DNA from 4 places in the Pseudomonas sp. GT1P32 genome. Region 3 is predicted to be linked to each of the others. Evidence: predicted binding sites of a transcription regulator. Region 3 holds the regulator's gene; each other region holds the start of a gene.
The links. The regulator sigma-54, encoded in region 3, starts transcription at its own class of promoters, with help from an activator protein. The targets are predictions, from matches to a motif close to ANTGGCATNNANNTTGCTNT.
Positions count from the first base shown of each region.

Region 1: the regulator sigma-54 is predicted to act here: its motif matches at 2,920-2,939, upstream of ACYZUC_RS12310 (flagellar basal body rod protein FlgF).
Region 2: the regulator sigma-54 is predicted to act here: its motif matches at 3,902-3,921, upstream of flgB (flagellar basal body rod protein FlgB).
Region 4: the regulator sigma-54 is predicted to act here: its motif matches at 3,343-3,362, upstream of glnK (P-II family nitrogen regulator).

Region 1 covers NZ_CM142704.1:2,685,315-2,691,193, forward strand. The annotation lists gene ACYZUC_RS12295 (flagellar basal body P-ring protein FlgI) at 1-518, opposite strand, end outside; gene flgH (flagellar basal body L-ring protein FlgH) at 546-1,241, opposite strand; gene flgG (flagellar basal-body rod protein FlgG) at 1,294-2,079, opposite strand; gene ACYZUC_RS12310 (flagellar basal body rod protein FlgF) at 2,125-2,865, opposite strand; gene ACYZUC_RS12315 (sigma-54-dependent transcriptional regulator) at 3,177-4,736, opposite strand; gene phhA (phenylalanine 4-monooxygenase) at 5,118-5,879, shown strand, end outside.
Region 2 covers NZ_CM142704.1:6,024,412-6,030,290, forward strand. The annotation lists gene flgA (flagellar basal body P-ring formation chaperone FlgA) at 19-780, opposite strand; gene ACYZUC_RS27620 (chemotaxis protein CheV) at 862-1,794, shown strand; gene cheR (protein-glutamate O-methyltransferase CheR) at 1,841-2,668, shown strand; gene flgB (flagellar basal body rod protein FlgB) at 3,964-4,371, shown strand; gene flgC (flagellar basal body rod protein FlgC) at 4,375-4,818, shown strand; gene flgD (flagellar hook assembly protein FlgD) at 4,834-5,556, shown strand; gene flgE (flagellar hook protein FlgE) at 5,588-5,879, shown strand, end outside.
Region 3 covers NZ_CM142704.1:3,436,527-3,442,405, reverse strand. The annotation lists gene ACYZUC_RS15890 (ZIP family metal transporter) at 1-530, shown strand, start outside; gene ACYZUC_RS15885 (HPr family phosphocarrier protein) at 538-813, opposite strand; gene rapZ (RNase adapter RapZ) at 829-1,686, opposite strand; gene ptsN (PTS IIA-like nitrogen regulatory protein PtsN) at 1,689-2,153, opposite strand; gene hpf (ribosome hibernation-promoting factor, HPF/YfiA family) at 2,166-2,474, opposite strand; gene ACYZUC_RS15865 (RNA polymerase factor sigma-54) at 2,549-4,042, opposite strand; gene lptB (LPS export ABC transporter ATP-binding protein) at 4,227-4,952, opposite strand; gene lptA (lipopolysaccharide transport periplasmic protein LptA) at 4,952-5,500, opposite strand; gene lptC (LPS export ABC transporter periplasmic protein LptC) at 5,487-5,879, opposite strand, start outside.
Region 4 covers NZ_CM142704.1:4,635,224-4,641,102, forward strand. The annotation lists gene ACYZUC_RS21150 (YifB family Mg chelatase-like AAA ATPase) at 1-482, opposite strand, end outside; gene ACYZUC_RS21155 (hypothetical protein) at 661-831, opposite strand; gene ACYZUC_RS21160 (hypothetical protein) at 981-1,151, opposite strand; gene ACYZUC_RS21165 (BRO-N domain-containing protein) at 1,928-2,449, opposite strand; gene ACYZUC_RS21170 (accessory factor UbiK family protein) at 2,890-3,150, opposite strand; gene glnK (P-II family nitrogen regulator) at 3,569-3,907, shown strand; gene ACYZUC_RS21180 (ammonium transporter) at 3,944-5,281, shown strand; gene ACYZUC_RS21185 (secondary thiamine-phosphate synthase enzyme YjbQ) at 5,496-5,879, shown strand, end outside.

The sequences.
Region 1 (5,879 bases), 750 kb from region 3:
ACCGAACGCTCGACCGACGCACCACCAGGGATGCGACCGGCCGACGGAACGTTGACGGTGATCTTCGAACCGTCGCGACCTTCAGCATCAAAACCGCCGACCACCAGGTTGCCCTGGGCGACTGCATAAACGTTGCCGTCGATACCCTTGAGCGGCGTCAGCAGCAAGGTGCCGCCACGCAGGCTCTTGGAGTTACCGATGGAGGACACGGTAATGTCCACCTGCTGACCCGGTTTGGCGAAGGCAGGCAAGTCGGCACTGATCGATACCGCCGCGACGTTCTTCAACTGCACGTTGCCCGAACCGGCCGGCACCTTGATGCCGAACTGCGAGAGCATGTTGTTGAAGGTTTGCAGGGTGAACGGTGTCTGCGTCGTCTGGTCGCCGGTACCGTTAAGCCCGACCACCAGGCCGTAGCCGATCAATTGGTTGGAACGTACGCCGGAAATACTGGCGATATCCTTCAGCCGCTCGGCCTGAGCACCAAAGGCTGCGGACATCAGGAACGCAGCCACCATCAGGTGTTTGAAATTCAACGTGACCACCTAGAAAGGGAACAGCGGGCTGAGGAAGAAACGGTCGAACCAGCCTGGCTGACTCGCATCGGCAAACGAACCGGTGCCCGAATAGGTGATGCGTGCATCGGCGATGCGCGTTGACGAAACCGTGTTGTCGGTCGCGATGTCATCGGCCCGGACCAGGCCGGCGATCCGTACCAGTTCATCACCGGTATTGAGGGTCATCCACTTCTCGCCGCGCACGGCAATGATGCCGTTGGGCAAAACGTCGGCGACGGTCACGGTGATCGAACCGGTCAGGCTGTTGCCCTGCCCGGCCTTGCTGTCGCCCTTGGTCGCGCGGTCGCCGCTGTAACTCGCATTCAGTGACAGATCATTGTCACTGAATGGGCTGTTAGTGTTGGGCACCACACCGAACAGCGACGTCAGACCGATGCCGGCCTTGCTGTTCTTGGCCACTTGCGAGTTGGCGTTTTTACTGGCCTGGGTTTTTTCGTTCAGGGTGATGGTGATGATGTCACCGACCCGGAACGCCTTGCGGTCGCTGTACAGGTTCTGTTCGAAACCGGCCTGGTAGATCGAGCCGTTGTTCGCGGCAGCCGGCAATGGCGTACGCGGCAACACCGGGGCGTAGTAAGGGTCATTGGGCTTGGGCGTCGGACCGACGCAACCCGCCAGCGCGGCGACGCCAATCAGTGCCAGGACAGATACAAAGCGATTCATGACCCTACCTCACGGTGTTGCAGGCGGCCTCATGACCGCCTCATAGACTTGATTACAGATTCTGCGTTACGAACGAGAGCATCTGGTCGGCGGTGGAGATCACCTTGGAGTTCATCTCGTAAGCGCGCTGGGTGGTGATCATGTTGACCATCTCCTCAACGGTGCTGACGTTGGAGGTTTCCAGGGTGTTCTGCAGCGTGGTACCGAAACCGGCCAGGCCTGGCGTGCCAACTTGCGGCGCGCCGCTGGCGGCGGTTTCCAGGAACAGGTTGTTACCCACGGCTTGCAGGCCGGCCGGGTTGATGAAGTCGGCGGTTTGCAGGTTGCCGATCACCTGGGATGCCGGGTTGCCGGCAATGGTGATGGACACGGTGCCGTCACGACCGACCGTGAAGGTCTGGGCATCGTTCGGGATGACAATGGCCGGCTCCAGGGCGAAACCACTGGCGTTGACGATCTGACCGTTGGAATCGAGGTGGAACGTACCGTCACGGGTGTAGGACGTGGTGCCGTCCGGCTGCAGAATCTGGAAGAAACCGCGACCGTCGATGGCCATGTCCAACGGCTGCTCGGTGGTTTGCAGGCTACCGGCGTTGAAGTTTTTCTGAGTGCCGACAATGCGCACACCGGTACCAATTTGCAGACCCGACGGCAGTTCGCTGTCCTGGGTCGACTGGGCGCCTGGCTGGCGTTTGATCTGGTACAGCAGGTCCTGGAACTCGGCGCGATCACGTTTGAAACCCGTGGTCGACACGTTCGCCAGGTTGTTGGAAATGGTGGTCAGGTTGGTGTCCTGGGCGGACAGACCTGTTTTGGCAACCCATAGAGCCGGAAGCATTCGATTCTCCTCGTGCGCCTGTTTTACGGCGCGACGTTCTGATAATTAGCTGATCTGCAAGACCCGAGCCATGGCCTGGTCGTCGTCTTTGGCGGTGTTCATCATCTTGATGTGCAGCTCGAACTGCTTGGCCAGCGCCAGTACCGAGGTCATCTCTTCCACGGCATTGACGTTGCTCGACTCCAGGAACCCGGACACCAGCTTGACGTTGGCATCGGCTTGCGCCGGCTTGCCGTCCTTGGTGTGGATCGAACCGTCCAGGCCTTTGGTCATGTTCTTGAAATCCGGGTTGACCAGCTTGATGCGGTCGACTTCAGCCATCACACGAGGGCCTTCGCCCATCGCACGAATGCTGACGGTGCCGTCTTCACCCACTTCGATTTGCTGCTCGGGCGGCACGGAAATCGGCCCGCCATTGCCCATCACCGGCATGCCGTTGCCGGCCCGCAACACGCCCAGGGCGTCAACGTTCAGGCTGCCGGTGCGCACGTAGCTTTCACCGCCGTCGGGGTTCTGCACCGCGATCCAGCCGTTGCCCTGTACCGCGACGTCGAGGTCGCGACCGGTTTGTACCAGAGAGCCCGAGGAGAAGTCGGTGGCCGGACGTTCGGACATCGCAAACGCACGCGCCGGAAAGCTGTCACCGAACACCGGCATCGAACGCGCCTGCTCCAGGTCTTTCTGGAAGCCGTTGGTGGAGATGTTCGCCAGGTTGTTCGCATGAGCCTTCTGCGCCAGTGCATTCTGGCTGGCGCCGGTCATTGCCACATAAAGGTACTTGTCCACACTCTTTCCTCTGCATGCCGGACGTTTGCCGCCCACCGCTGTACTGCTGAGCGATAAGCAATTTGCAGACCAACTTTTTTCTGGCGGCGCGGAGCCCGGCAAACAAAGGACTTGGGGCGTTCAGGGGGAAATCAGGGAATGTGTCAAAGACGAAAAACCGGCGGTGTTATGCCGGTAAGTGGCAAGGCTTGACCTCGGCGCTGGCTGCGCAGGCCTCATCGCGAGCAGGCTCACTCCTACATTTGGAATGCAATCCCCTGTAGGAGTGAGCCTGCTCGCGAAGAGGCAGGCACAAACACCGCAAAAGTCAGCTAGGACTCGGTCTTGCCGACTTCATACTCCCGCAACTTGTTGGCAATGGTGGTGTGAGATACACCGAGCCGCTTGCCCAACTGCCGACTGCTCGGGTGCTCCGAATACAAACGCTCCAGCACCGCTTTCTCGAACCGCCCGACAATGTCATCCAGCCCGCCCTCAAGCGAGAAATCGCCAAGCGGCTGACGCACGCCATAATCCGGCAGGCGAATATGTTCAGCCTTGACCGTCCCGCCTTCGCACAACGAAACCGCCTGGAACAACACGTTTTCCAACTGCCGGACGTTGCCCGGCCAATGGTAGTGACTGAGCCGCTCCATGGCCGCCGGCGCCAGTTTCGGCAGCGCACAACCGATCTGCCGGCTGGCCTGATCAAGGAAGTGCTCCACCAACGGCGTCAAACCATCCAGGCATTCGCGCAGTGGCGGGATATGCAGCGAAAGCACGTTCAAGCGGTGATACAAATCCTGGCGAAACTCGCCACGAGCGCACAACTCCGACAGGTCGACCTGCGTGGCACAGATCACTCGCACATCGAGGTAAACCTCTTCATCACTGCCTACACGACGGAAGCAACCGTCCTGCAGGAATCTGAGTAATTTCACCTGCAAGCGCGGGCTCATTTCACCCACGCCATCGAGAAACAGCGTACCGCCCGCCGTCAGCTCCAACAGCCCGAGCTTGCCTTCGGCACGGGCGCCTTCGAACGCACCGGGGCCGTAACCGAACAGTTCAGTCTCGGCCATGGACTCCGGCAGGCCGGCGCAATTAAGCGCCATCAGTGGCGACTGTCCCCGCGGGCTCGCCAAGTGGCAGGCACGCGCCAGCAATTCCTTGCCGGTGCCGGTTTCGCCTTCTATCAATAGCGGCGCATCCAGCGGCGCCATGCGCCGGGCTTCACGTACCACCGCCGCCATCACTTTCGAGCTTTGGAAGATGCTGTCGAACCCGCGCAGCTCCTGTTTGCGCACGTTGTAGATGCGCTCCCCTACCCGGTCGGCTCGATGCAGGGTCAGCACCGCACCGGCCATGGCCTCGCTGTCGTCATGCTCCGATTGCAGCGGCGCGATGTCGGCCAGAAACACGTCGCCCTTGACCTTGACCCGCAGCCCGTTGATCCGCGACTTGTTGGCGCGCACCAGTTCCGGCAAATCGAAATCCTCGGCGTAACGCGACAAGGGAATCCCCGGCACCTCATCGACACGCACGCCGAGCAACTGCGCCGCCGCGCGGTTAGCCGCGACAATCGAGCCGCCCATGTCGATCGACAACACCGGAAATTCCAGGGCGCCGAGCAAAGCATTAAGCTCCATGTGCCGACGTTCACTCGGCATGAGGCCTACACGCTTGACGCCAAAGACCCCGGCAATCGACTCGAATTTCGGACGCAACGCCTGGAACTGAATATTGATCAGGTTCGGGCAATGCAGGTAGATCGCGTTGCCATGCTCGCCACCCACTTCACCGCGAGCGACGTTGATCCCGTACTCGACCAGCAAATTGAGAATGTCGCGCAGGATGCCGATGCGGTTCTGGCAGTGGACTTTGATACGCATATAAGGCCCGAAGGTAAATTAAGGCGATGGATCGCTTCCTGTAGGAGCTGGCTTGCCGGCGATGGGGTCCTTGAGAACGCTATCGCAGGCAAGCCGGCTCCTAAATACAGCGGCTTACCAATCAATCGAGGCCCACCAGGAAATATTTCTCTGGGCACGCTCAGATAGTCGTCAAGATTATGTGACACCTGTGAGCCATTTCAAACCCGAAAAACTCATGCGCAGCACCACAGCAGTCAATCCGTAACGAAAAGTTTACGAAAACCGACGAATATTCCTACATGCGACGGCTTACACGTGCTGCAACATCGCAATTCCTGAGGTATTTCTAAGTCCATAGCAGGACATAACAAGAACGAAATCCCCTAGCAGGAGAGCAGCATGAAGCAGACGCAGTACGTGGCTCGCGAGCCCGATGCGCAAGGTTTTATCGACTACCCCGCCGAAGAACACGCGGTGTGGAACACGCTGATCACTCGCCAACTGAAAGTGATCGAAGGGCGTGCGTGCCAGGAATACCTGGACGGTATCGAAAAACTCGGTCTGCCCCACGACCGCATTCCGCAACTCGGCGAAATCAACAAAGTCCTCGGTGAAACCACCGGCTGGCAGGTTGCCCGAGTACCCGCGCTGATTCCTTTCCAGACTTTCTTTGAATTACTGGCGAACAAGCAGTTTCCGGTGGCGACGTTTATTCGTAGCCGCGAAGAGCTGGATTACCTGCAAGAGCCGGACATTTTCCACGAGATCTTTGGCCACTGCCCGCTGCTGACCAACCCTTGGTTCGCCGAATTCACCCACACCTACGGCAAACTCGGCCTGAAGGCTTCCAAGGAAGAACGCGTGTACCTGGCGCGCTTGTATTGGATGACCATCGAGTTCGGTCTGGTCGATACACCCGAAGGCCAGCGCATTTACGGCGGCGGCATTCTCTCCTCGCCGAAAGAAACCGTTTACAGCCTGTCGGACGAACCTGAGCATCAGGCCTTCGATCCACTGGAATGCATGCGCACCCCTTACCGCATCGACATCCTGCAACCGTTGTATTTCGTCTTGCCGAACCTCAAGCGCCTGTTCGACCTGGCTCATGAAGACATCATGGGCATGGTCAAGCAAGGCATGCAGCTGGGTTTGCACGCGCCT
Region 2 (5,879 bases), 2.6 Mb from region 3:
CTTCACGAACAGAGAATCCTACATGGACACTTCCACCTGACCTGGCGCGGTAACCTGCGCCTTGATGACCCGTCTGGAATTGAGGTTTTTCACCCGTATCTGCTCGGCCATACCGCCGTTGGACAGGGCCTCGCCGGGCATTCGCACGCTGAGCGTACCACTGCGGGCGGTAATCACCACCTGATCGCCTTTGCGAATGACTTCCGCCTGTTCGAGATGAACCAGGGTAATCACCTGGTCGGTGACCATTGGTCGGGTAAGTCGCTGGCCGATCGCCTGGTCTACGGATGTGAAGTAGCCCTGGCCGATCAGGCTGATGTCACGCTCGCGCAGCGTCACGTCATCGGGCTCGACAATCCCTGCGCGGCGCAGGGGCCGGGTGACGGTCACAACGTCGCGAAACAGGCGGACTTGAGCGGGTACGAAGACTGTCCAGGGCGATGCCCCCTCGCAGCGAACCTTGACCGTGACCCGGCCCAGCGGCTTGGCCGGACTCTCGAGGCTGGCTGTCAATTCCTTGTCGCACATGGGCATGCGCAGTCGCTGGTCGAGCTGGTTGACCTGGATTTCGTAGCGACCTTCCGTTTGACTGGTAGCCAGATAGTCTTCTACGGTGAATTCAAGAAAGCCCTGGGTGACGCCGATAAGCATGTCAGGCAAGGTAACTGCGTCAGCAAAGGCAGGGCTGCCAGCGTTGAACAGGCAAACGGCCGACACTGCACAGAGCAATCTGCGGATAGGTGATGTCAGGCGTCGGAAAAATGTCGGTTCTGTGTTCATAAGAGTTAAAAAGCAAGCGCCGTGCCGTTTAGTGATGAATGTGCGTCGCAACACACTTAGCGTTGGTGTAGGAGTCTGGGCATGGCTGGTGTAATGGATTCGGTAAACCAGCGCACGCAACTGGTAGGGCAGAATCGCCTGGAGCTGTTGTTGTTCCGTCTCGACGGCCAGCAGCTTTACGGGATCAACGTGTTCAAGGTTCGCGAGGTGCTGCAATGCCCCAAGCTGACCCTGATGCCCAAGTCCAGTCCTGTCGTGTGCGGTGTGGCAAATATCCGGGGGGCGACCATTCCGATCCTTGATCTGGCAATGGCGACCGGTTCGGGGGCGCTTAAAGATCAAAGCAATCCGTTCGTGATCATCACGGAGTACAACACCAAGACCCAGGGTTTCCTGGTGCGCTCGGTGGAACGCATCGTCAACATGAACTGGGAGGAGATTCATCCGCCTCCCAAGGGCACCGGACGCGATCATTACCTGACGGCTGTGACTCGGGTCGACAATCAGTTAGTCGAAATCATCGACGTCGAGAAGATCCTGGCGGAAGTGGCGCCGACACCGGAAGCGATTTCCGTCGGCGTGGTCGATGTCGAGACCCAGCACAAGGCGTTGTCGTTGCGGGTGCTGACGGTCGATGACTCGTCGGTGGCGCGCAAGCAGGTCACGCGCTGCCTGCAAACGGTCGGCGTCGAAGTGGTGGCGTTGAACGACGGACGGCAAGCGCTGGAATACCTGCGCAAACTGGCCGATGAGGGTAAGAAGCCGGAAGAAGAGTTCCTGATGATGATCTCCGACATCGAGATGCCGGAGATGGACGGGTACACCCTGACGGCCGAGATCCGCAACGACCCTCGCATGCAAAAGCTTCATATCATCCTGCATACTTCGTTGTCGGGCGTATTCAATCAGGCGATGGTCAAGAAAGTCGGTGCCGATGACTTCCTCGCCAAATTCCGTCCTGATGACCTGGCATCCCGGGTAGTTGACCGGATCAAAGCAGCAGACATCAGCTAGGGGCCTTTTGCCCCTGGTGATTAACACGATTTAAGAGGCGGCATCTTTGTCTACGGGTAATTTGGATTTCGAACAATTCCGGGTCTTCCTGGAAAAAGCCTGTGGCATTTTGCTCGGTGAAAACAAGCAGTACCTGGTTTCGAGCCGTCTCAACAAACTGATGGAACAGCAAGGCATCAAGTCCCTGGGTGAGCTGGTTCAGCGCATCCAGACCCAGCCGCGCAGCGGTTTGCGCGAGTTGGTGGTCGATGCCATGACGACCAACGAAACCCTGTGGTTTCGTGACACCTATCCGTTTGAAGTCTTGAAGAACAAGGTACTGCCCGAAGCGATCAAGGCGGCTCCGGGGCAACGCTTGCGAATCTGGTCGGCGGCCTGCTCGTCGGGTCAGGAACCGTATTCGCTGTCGATGTCCATCGACGAGTTCGAGCGGGTCAATATGGGCCAGTTGAAGATGGGTGTGCAGATCGTTGCCACTGACCTGTCCGGCACCATGCTGACCAACTGCAAGACTGGCGAGTACGACAGCCTGGCCATCGGCCGTGGGTTGTCGCCCGAACGTCTTCAACGTTATTTCGACCCGAAAGGGCCGGGGCGCTGGGCCATCAAGGCGCCGATTAAGAGTCGGGTGGAGTTTCGCTCGTTCAACCTGCTGGACAGTTACGCGAGCCTCGGCAAGTTCGACATCGTGTTCTGCCGCAACGTGCTGATCTACTTCTCCGCCGAGGTGAAGAAAGACATCCTGTTGCGCATCCACAGCACGTTGAAGCCTGGCGGTTATCTGTTCCTTGGCGCGTCCGAAGCGCTGAACGGTTTGCCGGATCATTACCAGATGGTCCAGTGCAGCCCGGGGATCATTTACCAGGCGAAGTGATGGGTTGGCGGTAGTTTGAAAAACGGGAGTCCTTTGGGGCTCCCGTTTTTTTTGTCTGCTGTTTTGGTGTGTATATCCGTTTCTGGGGTTATGGCTGATATTGGTTCCGCTTTTACAGCGGGTCACTTGGAAAAGCGCCAAGTAACCAAGCGCTCTTGCCCCTTTCGTTCGGTGCCTCGCCTAGGCTCGGCATGCCCTCGCTCCGGTCCTGCTCCGTGGGCCCGCCGCGATCGGCCATCCCTGGCCGTGCGCGGCTAACCCGGCATCCATGCCGGGTTGCCCACTGCGCAGAACCTGCGCTCGGCCTCTCGAGGGGGCGCTCAGATCAAAAGCTGAAGGCGAGCTAACGCTCGGCCTGATGAGTGGTGGGAATCAAAAGCGTACGCCGATTCCTGTAGGAGCCGGCTTGCCGGCGAAAAGCGTTTGGACAACGCGTTCATTCAGACAGCTCGCGTTATCGTTGACGCCCATCGCTGGCAAGCCAGCTCCTACCATTTTGAATCGTGTGAACTCAATCCATTGTAGGAGCCGGCTTGCTGGCGAAAAGCGTCGGGGCAACGCGTTCATTCAGACAGCCTGCGTTATCGTTGACCTCCATCGCTGGCAAGCCAGCTCCTACCATTTTGAATCGTGTGAACCCAATCCATTGTAGGAGCCGGCTTGCTGGCGATAGCGGCCGTCCAGCCAACACATTCATTGCCTGACCCACCGCTATCGCCAGCAAGCCGGCTCCTACAGGGGGAATGCGTAAAAGTCCGAAATTGGTGGGGCCATCACATTGCTGGAGCGCGGGCACGGCGCATGAGCCAGGTCGGCTATCAGGCCGCCTCGGCGGCTGTGGCGGTAGTCGCCCCCTCGAGAGGCCGAGTGGAGGTTCTGCGCAGTGGGCAACCCGGCATGGATGCCGGGTTAGCCGCCCCCGGCCATGGATGGCCGATGGCGGCGGGCCCACGGAGCAGGACCGGAGCGAGGGCATGCCGAGCCTTAGCGAGGCACCGAACGAAAGGGGCAAGAGCCCTTGGTTACTTGGGGCTTTTCCAAGTGACTCGCCGTAAGGGCGAAACCAATAGCCGCCGTTACCCCAACAACGGATATGCCTACAAACCCCGGTCACAACCCGAGCCCAAACCGAAAGCGGCAGAAAAGCGGCAGACGGCGGAAACCCGTTGCCGCTTTTCTGGCATTGCCGCTTCGCCCCTTGCCCGCAAAGCCCCGGTTTACGGGCTTTTTTGAATTGGCACGCCGCTTGCTATATCCATCGTACGAAAAATCAGGTCACCCGAAGGTTTCCCGACATGAGCATCAGCTTCGATAAAGCGCTCGGTATCCACGAACAAGCCCTGGGCTTCCGCGCCCAGCGTGCCGAAGTCCTGGCCAACAACATCGCCAACGCCGACACCCCGAACTACAAGGCTCGGGATCTGGACTTCTCGAAAGTGCTCGCCGAGCAGAACGAGAAAACCAAGAGCGGCACATTCGCCTTGAACATGACCAACAACCGTCATATCGAAGCCGAAGGCATGGGCAATGGCGACGAGTCGCTGCTGTATCGCACGCCGATGCAACCGTCGATTGACCAGAACACCGTGGACGCCCAGCTGGAACAGTCGAACTACGCGGAAAACGCGATCAACTTCCAGGCCAGCTTCACCCTGCTCAACAGCAAATTCAAAGGGCTGATGTCAGCCATTCGCGGAGAGTAAGTCATGTCTCTATCCAGTGTTTTCAACATTGCCGGTAGCGGCATGAGTGCGCAAACCACGCGCTTGAACACCGTGGCCTCGAACATCGCCAACGCCGAGACCGTCTCGTCGAGCATCGACCAGACCTATCGCGCACGTCATCCAGTGTTCGCCACCATGTTCCAGGGCGGGCAGAGCGGCGGCAGCGATTCGTTGTTCCAGAACCAGGAAGCAGCCGGTCAGGGCGTGCAAGTGCTGGGCGTGGTCGAAGACCAGAGCAATCTGGAAGCGCGCTATGAGCCGAACCACCCGGCGGCCGACGCCAAGGGCTACGTCTACTACCCGAACGTCAACGTGGTCGAAGAAATGGCCGACATGATTTCCGCGAGCCGTTCGTTCCAGACCAACGCCGAAATGATGAACACCGCCAAAACCATGATGCAGAAGGTCCTGACCCTCGGTCAGTGATAAGGGGCGACTCAGATGAGTGTTACCGATACCACCAGCGGCATCAGCCTCAAAGACATCCTGGCCAACTCTTCGATCAAGACCAACACCAGTGCCGATGGCCTGGCGTCCGCCACGAACAGCGCCACCGGCAAAAAGGCCTTGGGCAAGGATGCGTTCCTGCAGTTGCTGGTGACACAGCTGAAGAACCAGAACCCGCTGGAGCCGCAGGACAACGGCGAGTTCGTTGCCCAGTTGGCACAGTTCAGCAGCCTGGAAGGCATCACCACGCTCAACACTACCGTGAGTGGCCTGGCCAGCAATTACAACTCGTCCCAGGCCTTGCAGGCTTCGTCGCTGGTCGGGCGTTCGGTCATCGCCCCGAGCGACAAGGCCGTGGTCGATACCTCCAAGAGCTTCAACGGGACCATCGCGGTTCCGGCGTCGGTGGATCCGGTGAAAGTGAAGATTACCGACGCCGATGGCAAGGTCATCCGCACCATCGACTTGGGCAGCCAAAAAGCCGGCAGCACCAGTTTCATCTGGGACGGCAAGAACGATGCGGGCGAAGTGGCCAAGGCGGGTACGTACACCTTCGGCGCCACCGCAACTTACGACGGCAAGGCGACTTCGCTGGTGACGTACCTGCCGGCAACTGTCAGCAGCGTGACCATCAGCCAGACCGGCGGTGAGTTGATGCTCAATCTCGCCGGGGGGGGCAGCATCGCCCTGTCCAAAGTACAAACAATTGGTATGTAGAGCCGACTAACACGGCACAAAGGAGTGGAATATGTCTTTCAATATCGGCCTTAGCGGTCTCTATGCAGCCAACAAACAACTGGACGTGACCGGCAACAACATCGCCAACGTCGCGACCACCGGTTTCAAATCGTCCCGTGCGGAATTCTCGGACGTTTACTCGGCGACCAAGCTGGGTTCCGGTAGCAAAACCATTGGTAACGGCGTGCGCCTGGCCAACGTTTCCCAGCAGTTCACCCAGGGCGACGTCAACAACACCGGCAACGTGCTGGACATGGGCATCAACGGTTCCGGCTTCTTCGTGCTGAACGACAACGGCTCGA
Region 3 (5,879 bases):
TGCTTGGCGCGTTCGGGCTGTATCTGGTGGATCGAAAGGTTTCCGGCGCTTCACCGGAAATGCTCGTCGGCACACTGGAGCGGCCGGTCATTCCGCCACGGATCTGGTTGTTCGTGTTTGCCATCATCGCCCACAACATTCCCGAAGGCATGGCGGTCGGTGTCTCGGCGGGTGGCGGCATGCCCGACGCCGACAGCCTGGCCATGGGCATCGCCTTGCAGGATGTGCCAGAAGGATTGGTCATTGCGTTGGTGTTGGCCGGAGCAGGGATGTCGCGGGTCAAGGCGTTCCTGATCGGGGCGGCATCAGGCTTGGTCGAGCCGGTCTTCGCACTGTTGTGCGCCTGGCTGGTAAGCCTGGCCGAGCTGTTGTTGCCGTTGGGCCTGGCGCTCGCGGCCGGGGCCATGTTGCTGGTGGTCACGCACGAAGTCATTCCCGAGTCGCGCCGCCATGGTCGCGACAAGCTGGCCAGCCTTGGGCTGCTGATCGGGTTTTGTTTGATGATGGTGATGGATACAGCGCTCGCCTAGGCGAGCGTTATTCGCCTTCGTCGAAGTAACGGTTGATCAAGTCTGTCAGCGCATCTAGCGCTTTTTGCTCGTCTTCGCCTTCGGTGCTGATATAGATTTTGGTGCCTTTGCCTGCAGCGAGCATCATCATTGCCATGATGCTTTTGCCGTCGACCGTTGATTCCGGCGTTCGTCCGACTCTGATCGTGCAGTCTTTGAACTCGCCGGCGACACCAACGAATTTGGCGGAAGCGCGGGCATGCAGGCCCAGCTTGTTGATGATTTCGATTTCCAGAGCAGGCATCGCGATGTGAATCCTTTAGCTGAGGTCGCGGTGGCGGACCTGGACGTTCTTCAGGGTTTTTTGCAGGGCCTGACCCAGACGTTCGGTCAGATAGACGGAGCGGTGGTGCCCGCCGGTGCAGCCGATGGCAATGGTGACATAAGCGCGGTTGCTGGCGGCAAAGCGCGGCAACCATTTGAGCAGGTACGTGGAAATGTCCTGGAACATCTCTTCGACGTCCGGCTGGGCGGCCAGGTATGTGGCAACCGGTTCATCAAGCCCGGACTGATCGCGTAGCTCGGGCTTCCAATAGGGGTTCGGCAGGCAGCGCACGTCGAACACCAGATCGGCGTCCACCGGCATGCCGCGCTTGAATCCGAACGACTCCACCAAAAACGCTGTGCCGGGTTCCGGCTGGTTCAGCAGGCGCAACTTGATGGTATCGCGCAGCTGGTACAGGTTCAGGTTGGTGGTGATGACCTTGAGATCGGCGAGGTCGGCAATCGGCCCCAGAAGGCTGGTTTCATCGTTGATCGCCTCGGCCAGCGAGCGGTTGGCGCTGCTCAGCGGGTGACGACGGCGAGTTTCCGAAAAACGCTTAAGCAAGGTTTCTTCGTCGGCGTCCAGGTACAGGACGTCGCACTGGATATGCCGGCTGCGAACTTCTTCGAGCAGTTCCGGAAACCGGCTCAGGTGGCTCGGCAGGTTGCGCGCGTCAATGGACACGGCAACCAGCGGTTGCGCCAGTTCGGTGTGGATCAGCGCGCGTTCAGCCAGTTCCGGCAACAACCCGGCGGGCAGGTTGTCGATGCAGTAATAGCCGTTGTCCTCGAGAACATCGAGCGCGGTGCTTTTACCTGAGCCGGAACGGCCACTGACGATGATCAAGCGCATGATTAGTGCCCGTTTTGCTCGTCCAGGACAACCTGATACAAGGCTTCATTGCTCGGGGCGCTACGCAGGCGATCGCGGACTTCCTTGCGATCGAGCATGCTGGCGATCTGACGGAGCAATTCAAGGTGCGCATCGGTAGCGGCTTCGGGGACCAGCAAGACGAACAGCAGGTCAACCGGAGCACCGTCGATGGCGTCGAAATCGATAGGGGCGTCCAGGTGCATCAAGGCGCTGATGGGCGAGGTGCAACCTTTCAGCCGACAGTGAGGGATAGCGATGCCGTTACCAAAACCGGTCGAACCGAGTTTTTCACGGGCAATCAACGCCTCGAAGACATCTTGCATCTCCAGATCCGGCACTTCCCGGGCGATCAGGTTGGCAATTTGCTCGAGGGCTTTCTTTTTGCTGCCGCCCGGCACGTTCACGAGGGAACGGCCGGGGGTCAGGATGCTTTCAAGTCGGATCATGGGTTGGGAGTGTTAACGACCGGTCGCGCCCTGGAGGAGGCTCTGGGTCTTTTCCTTATGCTTTTTGAGTTGTTTATCCAGCTTGTCGGTCAATGCGTCGATCGCCGCGTACATATCGGTATGTTCCGCGTTGGCGACCACTTCATTGCCGGGAATATGCAGCGTGGCTTCGATTTTCTGCTTCAGCTTTTCGACCGTCATCGTGACCTGCACGTTGGTGATCTTGTCGAAATGCCTCTCTAACCGTTCGAGTTTTTCGCCGATGTAGGTGCGAAGAGGTTCGGTCACTTCCAGTTGGTGTCCACTGATGTTGACTTGCATACAGCTTCTCCTTCGTTGCCAGTGCATAAAGCGGTAGACCAGATGATCTACCACTGGAACGCTGTGGCGTGGCTCTACATCAACCGCTTGCGTTCGCTCGAAGGCGCGATCCCGAGGGATTCGCGGTACTTGGCGACGGTGCGGCGAGCCACCTGAATGCCTTGTGCCTCCAGTAAACCAGCGATCTTGCTGTCACTCAACGGCTTTTTCTGATTTTCCGCGGCAACCAGTTTTTTGATGATCGCGCGGATCGCCGTGGACGAGCATTCACCGCCTTCGGAGGTGCTGACGTGGCTGGAGAAAAAGTATTTCAGCTCATATATGCCCCGGGGGGTATGCATGAATTTTTGTGTCGTTACGCGGGAAATCGTCGACTCGTGCATGCCCACCGCTTCGGCGATGTCATGCAGCACCAGCGGTTTCATCGCTTCGTCGCCGTATTCCAGAAAACCGCGCTGATGCTCGACGATCTGGGTGGCAACTTTCATCAGGGTTTCGTTGCGGCTTTGCAGGCTCTTGATGAACCAGCGGGCCTCTTGCAACTGATTACGCATGAAGGTGTTGTCGGCACTGGTGTCGGCGCGGCGAACAAAACCGGCGTATTGGGCGTTGACCCGCAACCGTGGCACCGATTCCTGGTTCAGCTCGACCAGCCAGCGCTCGTTGTCCTTGCGCACGATCACGTCGGGGACGACGTACTCGGCTTCGCTGGATTCGATCTGCGAGCCAGGGCGCGGGTTGAGGCTCTGAACCAGTTCGATCACCTGGCGCAGTTCATCTTCCTTGAGCTTCATGCGGCGCATCAGCTGGCTGTAGTCGCGGCTGCCGAGCAGGTCGATGTAATCGGTGACCAGGCGCTTGGCCTCGGCCAGCCAAGGTGTCTTGGCTGGAAGCTGGCGCAATTGCAGCAGCAGGCATTCACCCAGGTTGCGGGCGCCGATGCCGGCGGGTTCGAATTGCTGGATGCGATGCAGGACGGCTTCGATTTCGTCCAGTTCGATGTCGAGTTCCGGATCGAAGGCTTCGAGGATTTCCTCGAGGGTTTCGTCCAGGTAGCCCTGATTGTTGATGCAATCGATCAGGGTCACGGCGATCAGGCGATCGGTGTCGGACATCGGCGCCAGGTTCAGTTGCCACAACAGGTGGCTTTGCAGGCTCTCACCGGCGGATGTACGGGTAGTAAAATCCCACTCGTCGTCATCGTTGCTCGGCAGGCTGCTGGCGCTGGTCTGGTAGACGTCTTCCCAGGCGGTGTCGACGGGCAGTTCGTTGGGAATGCGCTCGTTCCAGTCACCTTCCTCGAGGTTGTCCACCGTCGGGGCGGTTTCCTGATAGGAGGGTTCTGAAACGTCGGCGTTGGGTTGCTGTTCGGCTTTGTCGGCCAAGGGGTCGGCGTTATCGAAGTCGTCGCCTTCTTCCTGGCGTTCGAGCATCGGATTGGACTCCAGGGCCTCCTGGATTTCCTGTTGCAGGTCCAGGGTCGACAATTGGAGCAGGCGGATGGCCTGTTGCAGCTGCGGTGTCATCGTCAGCTGCTGGCCCATTCTCAAGACTAGCGATGGTTTCATGGCAGGGGCTAAACACCTTATTCGCCGGCGCACATGCGCCATCCACTACAGGGCGCCGAAGCGCCAAACATAAGCAAATTATATGCCCGAAACCGTAGCGTTTGCCTAGAGCGCTGTAACAATAAAAAAGTATTGATTTTTTATCGAGACAAGCGCTCGGACAGCCAGCCAGACACCTCAGCGCTTACAGGCGGAACTCATGGCCCAGATAGACTTCTTTCACGAGGTCGTTGGCCAGGATGGTGGCCGAATCACCTTCGGCGATCAATTGGCCATCGTTGACGATGTAGGCGGTTTCGCAGATATCCAGCGTTTCACGGACGTTGTGGTCGGTGATCAGCACGCCAATGCCCTTGGCCTTGAGGTGGTAGATGATCTGTTTGATGTCGCCCACCGAAATCGGGTCCACGCCGGCGAACGGTTCGTCGAGGAGGATGAATTTCGGGTTGGTGGCCAGTGCCCGGGCGATTTCCACACGGCGGCGTTCGCCACCGGACAGGCTCATGCCGAGGTTGTCGCGGATGTGGCTGATGTGGAATTCCTGCAGCAGGCTTTCCAGTTCCTTGCGACGACCGGCCTTGTCGAGTTCCTTGCGGGTCTCGAGGATCGCCATGATGTTGTCGGCGACCGATAGTTTGCGGAAGATCGACGCTTCTTGCGGAAGATAGCCGATACCTGCCTTCGCACGACCGTGCATCGGCTGGTGGCTGACGTCCAGATCATCGATCAGTACGCGACCCTGATCGGCCTGAACCAGGCCGACAATCATGTAGAAGCAGGTGGTTTTGCCGGCGCCGTTAGGGCCAAGCAGGCCGACGATCTGACCGCTGTCGATAGACAGGCTGACGTCGCGCACGACCTGACGGCTCTTGTAGCTCTTGGCCAAATGCTGAGCTTTCAGAGTTGCCATTACGGGGCCTTTTGCTCGTCGGTTTTCTTTTTCGGCTGGATCACCATGTCGATACGCGGACGCGACTCGGTCACATTGGTGCCCGTGGCTCGGCCTGCGCTGGCAAGCTTTTTGTTGGTGTCGTAGACGATTTTCTCGCCTTGGGTGACGTTGCCGTCTTTATCGACAACTTTGGCGCGATCAATCAGCACGACGCGGTCTTGCGAGGCGTGATACTGGATGGTGACGCCCCAGCCCTGAACCGGCTTGGTGTCACCAGCGGTTTGGATCTGCTCGAAGTAGGCGAGGTTGCCCACCGAGGTCACCACGTCGATGTCGCCGTTAGGTTTGCGGGTCATGGTCACAGTATTGCCGGTGACCTTCATTGAGCCCTGAGTGATGATCACGTCACCTTTATAGGTGGCAACGCCATTCTTGTCGTCCAGTTGGGCGTCGTCGGCCTGAATGCGGATAGGCTGATCTCTATCGGTCGGCAGAGCCCAGGCGCTCACGCTTCCCAGTGCTGCGCTCAGACCGAGCAAAATAGGGAGAGTTTTAACGAGCCTCATACTGTCCTCTTACGTTCGATAGCAGGTGTATCCTGCTTTCTTTCAAATACGCTTTCATTCCCTTGCCAGTCGATACACCGCCAGCGCCGTCGATTCTAACGGGTTGCTCGGTCTGCGCATATTGCTGTTGCGGGAACACGGTCATGCGGGTGGTGGTAATCAGGGTCTTGCGGTTTTTCTCGTCGAAGCGCGTGATGCGCACCGAGTCAATCAGTTCGACCTGAGTGCCGTCCGGGTTGACCTCGCCGTGTTCGCTCTGGACGTGCCAGGGGAACTCGGTGCCGCGGAACATGTTCAGGTCCGGGTTGGTCAACAGCGTCACTTCGGTCGCCTTCAGGTGTTCAACCTTGTCGGACGTCATTTCGTATTGCAGTTTGCC
Region 4 (5,879 bases), 1.2 Mb from region 3:
AGCAAATGATCCACCGCGATCACCTTCAACCCCGACGCCAGGCACGCCTCCTCGGCATTCGCTCGCGGCACCATCAGCGAGCGTCCGGCCTTGCGCGCCGCCAGTGCGGCCGGCAACACGCCTCGCACGGCACGTACCGCGCCTGATAGCGCCAGTTCTCCCAGGCATTCCACATCATCCAGTGTCAGCGTTGGCACCTGCACGCTGGCGGACAGAATCCCCAAGGCAATCGCCAGATCGAATCGTCCGCCGTCCTTCGGCAAATCAGCTGGAGCGAGATTCAGGGTTATACGCCGCGCCGGGAATTGCAGGCCTGAGTTGATGATCGCACTGCGCACCCGATCCTTGCTTTCCTTCACCGCCGCTTCGGGTAAACCAACCATGGTCAGCGATGGCAGACCATTGGCCAGGTGGACTTCGACGGTGACGGCGGGCGCATCCACGCCGATTTGGGCGCGGCTGTGGACGATGGAGAGGGACATGGTCGTTCCTTGAGTTTTGCGGGATCGCATCCTGCGGCTTTTCAAGGGTAGACGGGGGAGAGGGAGTTGGAGGGGTGGTTACGCGGCCGAATTTTCACGGGATGTTGCGGTTACGGACCAGGGCATCGGCGAGATAAAAGTAAACCGCCATTGAGACGGTTTCTTTCACGAAAAAAATTCAGCTTCGTCCACCGGCTAACCAACCACCTGGCTCAAGTTCTTTACCGCGAGCGAGGCCGACTTCAATAATGCGTAGTTGATTGGCCGATAAGTTGCCAGCCAGACGACGCGCTTCGGCGTGGAACTCAACAATTTGTAACAGCTTTGCCTTTCGCTTTTTTGGGCTCATACGCACCTCTTGCGCGTCGATTTAAAAGTTTGGTTACGGATTGGGATAGTGGTTGAAGCGTCAAACATTGGAGCTTGTGCGGGCATTCATGAGCTAGTTCGGATACGAAAAAAAACCGCCACTCGGACGGTTTCTTCGGGGGGGGCTAGTCAGCTTCGTGCACCTGCAAGCAAGCCATCAGGTTCGAGCTCTTTGCCATACATTGCTGCCACTTTAAAAAAGCGATTTTGGCTGGCAGAAACGCTTCCGGCGAAACGGAGCGCCTCGGCATGATACTCAGCGATCATTAACGGCTTCGCTTTTTGCTTTTTGCGTTTCATAGACACCTCGCGTGCCTGGATGAGTGGATCGATCTTATTGGTCGTCTAGCGAAAAGACAAGGCGGTTGGTTTTGTCAAAAATGAATCCAAGTTTTTGATAGTAGGAGATGACACCCGGGTCGGGTTCTTGTACCTCAATCTCATCGCAACCCAGCATCCGTGCATAAAATTCGCTAGCCCGTAATGCAATTGGAGCGATCCAGCCCCGCAAAGGGTGGGTGTTTCTTGTATGCCCCTGCAACAGTACTATTTTTATGCAGACAGTACTTTCACGCGGAGTCGCATAGCACAAGCCACAGAGCTCTTCTTCATACCAGATGGCTAAATCCAGTCCCCTTGCATCCTTTCGCTTCCAATCCGGGATGCATTCCCACGGGTACGGGATTGCCTCTTGCCACAGATGACAGGAGCTGATTGCAGCCGCGGTGATTGGATCGAGCCTGAGTGCTGAGACGTTGATTCCCGCGGCACGAACGTCAGGATCATAGGACATTGCTTCGTAAGTGAGATTTCGAGCATCAGACTTGAATATCTGATTGCGGAGTTCTGTGCCTTTTCCCTTTCTTCTCATCGCGTTTGTACTATTGAGATCGAGGCGAAGAAGTTAACGGACGCGGGCGTGGTCACGTAATCAGGCGCAGGAGTTGGCTAATGTAGGACCGTACTGAGATGAATGAAGGACGTCAGAAGCACAGCGGGTGAAATTGGGTTTGGTTATGGAAAAGGACTACGTCTGCCGAGCAGCAAACGTAGTCAATAGACGGCGCAAATGGGTGTTAAAGCGATTGCAGCATCCGCGAAGCTCTCTTCCACCAAGGCGCATTGACCGCACGGTTTGACTCATCCCGGTCAGGTAGAACGTGCGGAACATCCTGCAACCGAATCCACGGCTGGTTATTCCAGTGCAGCAAACTCAGTGACATTTCCGGCCAGTTCAGCAGGCTCAGGATCGGCCGTTCGATAGATATGGGTTGCTGGGCATCCCTTAGGGCTGGCACTACGTCGTGGGTCAGCCATTCGCGCAGGGCTCGGTGTTCGGGGCAGTAGTGGTAGATCAGTAGTGCGTAGACGCCGGATTCGCTGATCAATAGCGTGTTTTCGATGCTGCCGTTGATGAGCATTCGTGCGGACTGGCGCTGGTCGGGGTCGAGTTTGCGGACGGCGCGGTCGTCGAGGTAGAGGCGCAGGAAGCGGCCGAGATCGCGGGCGCTGAACCAGGGTTGGTTTTGGAGGAGGAGGGCGTGGAGGTGGAGTTTGTGGCGGGTGAAGACGTGGGGGATCAGATAGTTTTCGTCCATCGTGCAGTTCTCGGGATCAAATGAAGAAAACTGCCTCTGATCGTCGCCAAACGAAAAGGGTGGCAGCCATGCGCGGGTTGGCGAACCGGTGACGCCCGAGAACCGGCAGACCCGAAGGTCTCCCACGCATAGCCGCCATAATTCGAGATGGGAATAAGTTCCTCGGTCGAATGTGGTCGCGGTGCGTCGGGGTCTTCCGGGTCGCCAAACCCAGAGCTGAATATTCAGCTGGGGATGAGCTTAGAGGCCGGATACTTGGCGACGCAATCGGACGGCGGTGGTTTTGTTGTAGGACGTTGCCGGGATTTTTGCGGGGCTGGAAATCAAAGGATCGCAGCCTGCGGCAGCTCCTACAGATGAATCTGAAGGTCGTGCCGACCTTCAATCGCGAGCAGGCTCGCTCCCACAGGGGATTGGGTTTTTACAGTGGGTTTTGCGTGTTATTCGGTTGGGGGATTGAGCTTTGCTTCCAGCTCGGCAACCTTCGCTTCCAGGCTTTCCAAGCGTGCCCGCGTGCGTGCCAGCACGACCATCTGACTATCAAACTCTTCCCGGCTCACCAGGTCCAGTTTGCTGAAGCCGCTTTGCAGCAACGCTTTGAACTGGCTTTCGATTTCGCTTTTCGGCAGTGGGGTGTCGCCGCTGAAGAGGCGGGAGGCGGTGCCGGTCAAGGCGTCGAGGAAATCTTTGGGCGCGAGCATGGGAAAGGTCCTGGAAACAATGGCGGGCAGTGTATCACGCAGTGTCTATAGTCAATCCCGACCGCAGGGGTGCACGCTTTTCGCGCATGCGGACGGACGGCGCCGCACCGTTGTTGTGCGTAACGCGTCCGGTGTTGCAGCGATGTGGTGGGCATCTACGGCCAAGGGCTTGAAAACTGAGGGTTTTGTGGAGATGGCAAGCTTTCTGCTTAGACGGTAGTGACCCATGCACTGATGCAGTCGATGTGACGAATGCAGTGCGCCAAGCGAAACGGGGGAAGAGTTTCGTGAGGAGCGGTTAGCTGGCGTCGGACGGGCAGGTAAGGCCGACGATGCGTTACAAAGCCAGGCACTGCGCTTAGACTTGAGCCGGGTTTGTTTTCCTGGGGCAAGTCCACCAATTCGGGAGAGAGTTTTCATGAAGCTAGTCACTGCCATCATCAAGCCGTTCAAGTTGGACGACGTGCGCGAATCGCTGTCCGAGATCGGCGTGCAGGGCATTACCGTTACCGAAGTCAAAGGCTTCGGGCGGCAGAAGGGTCACACCGAGCTGTATCGCGGCGCGGAATACGTGGTCGATTTCCTGCCCAAGGTGAAGATCGATGTCGCCATTGACGACAAGGATCTTGATCGGGTTATCGAGGCGATAACCAAGGCTGCCAATACCGGCAAGATCGGTGACGGCAAGATCTTCGTGGTCAATCTGGAACAGGCGATTCGCATCCGTACCGGCGAAACCGATACCGACGCGATTTAAGCCGCCACAAACCCCAACGCCCCAGGAGAAAACAATATGACTCTGCGTAAATTCGCAGGGCTAGGAGCCCTGTTGTCCCTCGTAATGCCCAGCCTGGCCATGGCGGCAGACGAAGTGGCGGCCCCAGTCCTCAATTCCGGCGATACCGCCTGGATGCTGACCTCGACAGCCCTCGTGCTGTTCATGACCATTCCCGGCCTCGCGCTGTTCTACGGCGGCATGGTTCGCTCCAAAAACATTCTTTCCGTGATGATGCAGTGCTTCGCCATTACCGGTCTGATCAGCGTCCTGTGGGTCATTTATGGCTACAGCATCGCGTTCGACACCACCGGCATGGAACAGGGCGTCGTCAACTTCAACTCCTTCTTCGGCGGCATGGGCAAGGCTTTCCTCGCCGGTGTCACCCCCGCCAGCCTGACGGGTCCTGCGGCGTTGTTCCCTGAGGCGGTGTTCATCACCTTCCAGATGACGTTCGCCATCATCACCCCTGCGCTGATCGTCGGTGCCTTCGCTGAGCGGATGAAGTTCTCCGCGATGCTGATCTTCATGGGCATCTGGTTCACTCTGGTTTATGCACCGATCGCGCACATGGTCTGGTCCGGCAACGGCGGCCTGATGTGGGACTGGGGCGTGCTCGATTTCGCTGGCGGCACCGTGGTGCACATCAACGCCGGTGTGGCCGGTCTGGTGGCGTGCATCGTGCTCGGCAAGCGTAAAGGCTTCCCGACCACCCCGATGGCACCGCACAACCTCGGTTACACCCTGATGGGCGCCGCCATGCTGTGGGTCGGCTGGTTCGGCTTCAACGCCGGTTCCGCCGCAGCGGCCAACGGCACTGCCGGCATGGCGATGCTGGTTACCCAGATCGCAACCGCCGCCGCCGCACTGGGCTGGATGTTTGCCGAGTGGATCACTCACGGCAAGCCAAGTGCACTGGGTATCGCCTCTGGTGTGGTCGCCGGTCTGGTTGCAATCACCCCGGCCGCTGGCACCGTGGGCCCGATGGGCGCGCTGGTGATCGGTCTGGCAGCAGGCGTGGTGTGCTTCTTCTGCGCCACCACCCTGAAACGCAAACTCGGTTATGACGATTCCCTGGACGCCTTCGGTGTGCACGGTATCGGCGGTATCCTCGGCGCGATCCTGACCGGTGTGTTCGCCGCTCCGTCGCTGGGTGGCTTCGGCACCGTCACCGACATCGCCGCACAAGTCTGGATTCAGTGCAAAGGCGTGGGCTTCACGGTGATCTACACCGCAATTGTCACCTACATCATTCTCAAGGTACTGGACGCTGTCATGGGTCTGCGTATCACCGAAGAAGAAGAGGCTGTCGGCATCGATCTGGCGCTTCACAACGAACGCGGCTACAACTTGTAAGACGCGCATAAAAAAACTTGCCCGGCTTGCCGGGCATTTTTTTGTCTGGAGTTTGTCAGTGTGGGGACTGCTGAAAGGTTTTTTCGTACACGTTTAGTGGTGTTTACGGCGGGCGTTTTTCTGCGGCCAATGGCTTACATGATTGAAGGAATATTAGGGCCTTTGTTTTTTCCCAGAGCGCGCTAGAATGCGCCCCGAACGTGCGGAGAACTGTATGTGGCAACAGACTCTGATTACCCTGCGGGCGAGGCCCCGGGGCTTTCATCTGGTAACGGACGAGTTACTCGCCGGCCTGCCTGAACTCAAGGCGTGTCGGGTCGGTCTGTTGCATTTGTGGCTGCAGCATACCTCGGCGTCGTTGACCATCAACGAGAACGCCGATCCGGCGGTACGTCGCGACTTCGAACGATTTTTCAATCGTCTGATCCCACAAGGAACAGACGGCTATGAGCATAACGACGAAGGCCTGGACGACCTCCCGGCGCACTTCAAGGCCAGCGTGCTTGGCTGTCAGCTCAGTTTGCCGATTTCGGCGGGCCGACTGGCGTTAGGGACCTGGCAAGGCGTTTATCTGGGCGAGCACCGTGATTTTGGCGGT